Regions from separate parts of the Idiomarina solivarensis genome, predicted to be linked through region 1. Evidence: predicted binding sites of a transcription regulator. Region 1 holds the regulator's gene; the other holds the start of a gene.
The links. Region 1 encodes LexA, which represses DNA repair genes until DNA is damaged. Its sites were predicted from a motif close to TACTGTATNNNNATACAGTA; they were not measured.
Positions count from the first base shown of each region.

Region 1 (3,197 bases):
GAGTTCGTCTTCTGACATTTCCATGGCCAGCAACTCCTGTTCACGTTTGCGTGCTGCTTTTTGCTCTTTTTCTTTCTCTGTAATCCACTTCTCGTATTCAGCAGGCTCTTTGGCGATAACCACAATTGGCATAAAGCCGTGATCTTTACCGCAAAGTTCGGCACATTGACCGCGATAGATGCCCGGTTCATTAACCTTCGTCCAGGTTTCATTAATAAAGCCTGGGTTAGCATCTTTCTTAATGGCAAAGGCCGGTACCCACCAGCTATGAATAACATCATCTGACGTAACCAGGAAGCGTACTTTCTTATTGGTTGGAATGACGAGGGGACGGTCTACTTCCAATAAGTAGTTCTCGCTCTTTTCAAATTTGTTGTCGATTTGTTCTTGCTGAGTGGCCAGGCGACTGAAATATTCAACGTCGTTTTCGAAGTACTTGTAATGCCACTTCCACTGCGAGCCAGTTACTTGAATGGTAACCTCAGCGTCTGAGGTGTCTTCCATGGCAATTAATGTGGTTGTTGCCGGAATAGCCATGCCCACCAATATAAGTAGAGGTATAATGGTCCAGGCGATTTCAACCTTAACGTTCTCGTGGAAATTTGCAGGACTTGGGTTTTTTGACTTCCTGTGTCGAATCATAGAAATAAACATGAGACCGAATACAACGACACCTATCACACAACAGATATAAAATATCGTCATGTGAAGATCGTAAACCTGGTTACTCACATCAGTGACACCTTGGGTCATATTGAGACGCGACTGAGCAGCAGCCGGCAGACTCGTTAGCGCCAATAGTGCCCACAAAGGCTTCATTTTCACGTGGCTTCTCCTCTTATTCTTCAATGAGACAGCAAAGGATTTTGCTAGCCTGAATTAGAAGAACAAAGAGGTAAGCAGAAAAAGGTACAGCTTCTCCCCAGAAATCGCTTTCTCTACTGACTCTTTGTTGTAATTATCGTTATTATATTATTTTTATAGTCGGGTACTGCATTTATTAACGAATTTACAACCAAAGATCCAGATCAAATCGAGCAAACGCACAAAAAATAGACGAATCTGTTAAAAAAAGGCTGCAAAAGCAGCCTTGGGGAATAAAACACACTGACAAAGGTGGGGTTAATGCAGGTGGGATGTCAGTGTGTTTTTATCAAATAGAAAATACTGTGTTTCACTTAATTTACTGGCCATTTTGGCGCGTTGCCAGGTTCGGTTTGAAACCGAATCGAGATATCCGATAACCATGCTGCTGGTACCAGCCAACAAAGCTTGCTCTAAGGCCCATTCGCAGCGCTCTGGTGAATGGCTGCGTAACCAACGGATTTGTGATTCTGCGACACCGCACGCAATGAGTTGTTGAATGAGGTCTTTATCGCCACCAATAACGGTAACCCATTGGCTTGGCTTAAGCTGAAGTGCTTGTTGTACCGCCGGTGATAGACTGTCCGTGCTCGGAGTTTCCGTTGCTTTCTGTGTCTCAAGCCGGAATGACGAAGCGCTGCCTTCTGCAGTCCATAGACCCGGATGACTTAATTTATGTTGATATTGAGTTTTCATAAGGTCGCTCCATTTCTGATAATGCCTACCGCAAGTCCTTCAATGACAAAAACCTGATCCGCCAAATCAACGGTAATGGTTGAGAAGTCTTCGTTTTCCGGATGCAGAAGAATGGTTTTGCCACGTTGCTCAAAACGTTTAACTGTCACATCGTCTTCCACTCGGGCAACGACAATTTGCCCATTACGCGCTTGTTCCGTTTTATGCACAGCGAGAAGATCGCCATCTAAAATACCGATGTTCTTCATACTCATGCCGTTTACCTTCAGTAAGAAGCTGGCGGCCGGATGAAAAAGCGATTCGTCAATTTTGTAATGCCCTTCAATATGCTGCTCTGCCAGCAAAGGTTCGCCCGCTGCAACCTGACCTATCAACGGCAAGCCATCCGCGATATCGTAGTCATCACCCACTAGGCGAATACCGCGGGACATACCCGGAAGTATTTCAATAACGCCTTTGCGTGCTAATGCTTTCAGGTGCTCTTCTGCTGAGTTCGCTGAACGAAACCCGAGCTTGTGAGCAATTTCGGCTCGCGTTGGAGGCATACCGGTGGCATGCAAATTGTCTTTAATAAGCTCTAGAATTTCGGATTGTCTTGGTGTTAACGGGCGCATAATGTACCTGTTTATTTGTACAGTGATACTGTGAGTATATACAGGTAAACTCATTTCGCAAGTAATTTCTTGAACGACATTTTTAAACGAAGTTGGTATCCTACTAGTCTGTTTAAAACAGAGGTCTCTATATGAAAGGAATAAGCCGCTTTTTCCCAATACTTAAGCACCCATTGCGCTGGTTGACGCGCTTTCAGGAAATTTGGGATGGTACTGAAGAAGAGCATTCAGCAACGGTCGCTAAGCCGGTTGTGTATGTTATGCGCTCAACCTCAAAAGCGGACCTGTCTATTTTACAACGGGCGGCGTTAAAGCGCGGGCTCCCGGATCCTATTGAGCCTCTTGTTGCTAACGGTAAAACTTATAACCGAATCATGTACCTTGAAGAGCTTGCTAATGATGCCTCAGAGCAAGCGGTTTCAGAGTTCCACCAGTTACTCAAATTGCATAACGACGACCCGGAACTGGATGTTCAACTGATACCGGCAGGGGTTTTTTGGGGCCGTCAGGCAGGGCAAGAAGCTCACGCCGGCAATACCATGACGGGTGACCTTGATAACCCGGGCCATTGGCGTAAATTCTGGCTGATATTATTGTCCGGGCGACAGGTGTTGGTACGTTTTTCTCGTGCGGTGAGTCTGGGCACAATGGCTCACGATCACGGCACTGATATGCGGATAGCACACAAGCTTGCGCGGGTTGCGCGCGTTCACTTTGTGCGAATGCGTCACGCTGTTGCAGGGCCAAAGCTCAGTCATAGAAAAGAGCTAATGTCGGCACTGATCAATACCCCCGCTTTAAAAAAGGCGATAGCGGACGAAGCCAAAGGGAAGAAGATAAACGAAGAAGCGGCTCGCAAGCGCGCTTTATCTTACATTGATGAAATAGCTGCAAACTATAATTCCACATTGATTCGGGTGCTGGACCGTTTTATGACCTGGATGTGGAACCGAATTTACAATGGTATTCATGTGAAGGGGGGTGACAGCATCCGGCGGCTGGCACAGCAAGGCCATGAAGTTA
Region 1 covers NZ_JAVFHZ010000009.1:24,639-27,835, forward strand. The annotation lists gene coxB (cytochrome c oxidase subunit II) at 1-819, opposite strand, end outside; gene RBK99_RS12700 (SOS-response cell division inhibitor) at 1,123-1,560, opposite strand; gene lexA (transcriptional repressor LexA) at 1,557-2,174, opposite strand; gene plsB (glycerol-3-phosphate 1-O-acyltransferase PlsB) at 2,306-3,197, shown strand, end outside.

Region 2 (3,197 bases), on a different contig from region 1:
GACATTGCTGTTTTCAGCAACTTTTTCGAGTGAAATTAAAGCCCTGGCGCAGCAGTTTATGCATGAGCCAAAGCTGGTTGAAGTTGCACGCCAGAATGCGGCAGCAGACACGATACAACAGCGGGTTTACCCGGTTGATAAAAAACGTAAAAGAGAGCTGCTCAGCTACTTAATTGGTAGCCGTAACTGGCGACAAGTACTGGTCTTTACGCGCACTAAACATGGTGCCAACAGGCTGGCAACACAATTAACTGATGATGCCCTGCCCTCTATGGCAATCCACGGAAATAAAAGTCAGGGCGCAAGAACCAAAGCCCTGGCCCAATTTAAAGCCGGAAAATTGCGCGTACTAGTGGCAACCGATATTGCCGCACGTGGTATCGATATCGACGAGCTACCCCACGTTATTAACTTTGAGTTGCCTCAGGTAGCTGAAGACTACGTTCACCGCATTGGTCGCACCGGCCGAGCTGGCAGTGAAGGTGAAGCGGCATCACTGGTCTGTGTTGATGAGCATAAATTGTTACGCGACATAGAAAAACTGACTAAAAATGAGATACCTAAAGAGGTTATTCCGGGCTTTGAACCAGACCCCAGTATAAAACCGGAGCCAATCCAAAAGCCCAGAACGGGCCGCCCTCAGAACTCACGTCGTGCGCCTCGCCAAAAAAGGCCAGATACACGACGCTAGTTTCACGGTCGGAAGCACGGCTAGACTTTATTTCAAAAAGTCTAGCCCTCCGGTAACCGCTGCAACCTGAGCATCAATACATTGCTCAGGTGTTGCTTTCGGGCTGTCAGGGTACACTTCTGTTGTGGTGGCATACTCGGCTTTACTAAAGCTAATACACAGCCCCATTTTTGCGGTTGGCAATAAAATAACACCGCGCTGGGCAATGTCTTCGCCTATCAACTTATTCTCGTCGTCAGCGTCCGCAATATGCGTCACTTGCTCTACCGAATCCAACACCGCTTTTTGAAAGTCCGGGTATGGCTTTTCTGAATTACCAACTAAATAAAAGCCGTCTGGAATATTCCAGTTGGTATTCACTTTACCGTCCATAGCAGCCTTGGCCGGACGAAACTCACTGTTATCTGTGTCAGTTGTTTCGTGCAAGTCGATGTGAGCCAAAATATCCACCCCAAGGCCCGCGACATAATTCATAATATGCGCACACTCGCCTGCGGGAGAATCAACCACAAAGGAACGGTTAGGATCAATGGCGGCAGGATTCCAGCGATTAATCGTCTCATAACCCCAGGGACTTAAGCACGGCGCCACTACAACATTAAAATTTGCCTGATAAGCGTTTGCTTTTGCTTCAATAAAACGCAGCGCGCCATGCACACCGCTGGTTTCATAACCATGCACGCCACCTGTCACTAAAATAGTTGGCTTAGCGCTATCCCAATCTTTTGTCTTCACAGCAAATAAAGGGTAAGTCGCGCTTTCGTATGCAAGTTCACCGTATTGCTCTACGTCAAAATCGCTTTTAAAGGTTTCAATTTTGCTGACAACATCATCAAAGTATGAGCGCTTTTTGCTTTGCTCAGCCAGCCAGCGAGCTTTCTCTTCTGCTCCCCACGGCTTACCCGGCGTTCCAATATGATAAATCGTTTGTTGCGTCATATTCTGATCCTATTCATTAAAACAAGGCAGCTATATTATCAAAGTCTTTGCCTGCACCAAATTCTATCATGCTGATTAAGCCGCTTTGGTCGACTCTTTATTATTTGTTTTTGCTGGCCCAGAAGTTTCCGTTGCAGTTTTTTCAGTTTTTGGCTTTTTCGGTTTTTTTGCACCTAACGCAATAAGTACGTTCTCGCGTTCTTTTGCTAGAAATAAGGCCATATCTTCAAGCTGCTGCTCGTCAGTAAAAATTTCACTGCCTTTAATGAGTGGATTTAAGGCTTCTGCCATATCCAAAATTTTATCGTGTGCATCGGCTTCGGCTTTTGAAGTGAATGTCATTTTCTCGGCTCCGTCGCGAATAACTACATATTGGGTTACTACAGCCATGGTGTGGTCCTTTGCTGATGTGTAAATATACTGTTTATTTATACAGTAAGGTCACATAGATTGCAATAGTTGCTACATCCGCTAAACTGCGCAATCGCATAATCTCCTCATTTCGACAGGAAGCAAACCGGACCCATGATTCAATTCTCTAAAGCACAAGTTCAACTGGCCATTTTTGCCATGGCGATTGGAAGCTTTGCAATTGGTATTGGCGAATTTGTCATTATGGGGCTACTACCGGACGTTGCGACGGACTTTAATACAGATACCCGCCAAACAGGGCATTTAATTAGTCTTTATGCACTGGGTGTCGTTATTGGCGCGCCACTTATTACCATATTATTTGCACGATTTCCGCGCAAACCCATGCTACTCGCTCTACTACTGGCGTTCGCTTTAGGCAATTTTGCCAGCGCCTCTGCAGACAGCTACCCGCTACTGCAGGTATTACGCTTTTTAACAGGCTTACCGCATGGTGCTTATTTTGGTATTGCCTGTTTGGTTGCTGCCGACATGGTGCACAAAAACCAACGCGGTATGGCTGTCACCATGGTCATGATGGGTCTAACCATTGCCATTTTAGTTGGCAATCCATTAGCAACCTGGCTAGGGCAGCTTATTGACTGGCGCACAGTTTACTACACGGTAGGCGCTCTTGGGCTACTGGCGCTGATCATGATTTTCTTTGTGGTTCCGCAACATCCGAACGAACGAAAAACCTCCGCCAGAAACGAAATACAAGCATTACAAAACCCGCAGGTATGGCTGACCTTAGCAATAGGCGCGATTGGATTCGGTGGAATGTTTTCAGTTTTGAGTTACATAGCACCAACACTGATAAACGCAACCGGGCTGGCACCTCACTGGATACCTGTCGCATTATTCATCTATGGAATAGGCTCTCTGGGTGGCAGTTTAGTCGGAGGCTGGGCGGCTGACCGAAACTTGAAATTAACCATAGGTGGTTCCCTGCTTTGGTCAGCAATTGTCCTGGCCATTTTTCCGCTCACATTACAGAGCCTCTGGAGCATTATGCCCATGGTCTTATTACTGGGTAGTGCCGCCGCTCTGGTGCCCGCTCTTCAGGTGCGCTTAATGGATGTTGCCGGTGAAGCCCAAACCCTGGCAGCGTCTTTGAACCATTCAGCTTTCAACGCTGCGAATGCGTTAGGTGCCT
Region 2 covers NZ_JAVFHZ010000001.1:98,718-101,914, reverse strand. The annotation lists gene RBK99_RS00490 (DEAD/DEAH box helicase) at 1-691, shown strand, start outside; gene RBK99_RS00485 (M14 family metallopeptidase) at 719-1,630, opposite strand; gene RBK99_RS00480 (YebG family protein) at 1,706-2,020, opposite strand; gene RBK99_RS00475 (MFS transporter) at 2,156-3,197, shown strand, end outside.
Region 2: RBK99_RS00480 (YebG family protein) is a predicted target of LexA. The motif match lies at 2,049-2,068, and genes of this name have one in related genera.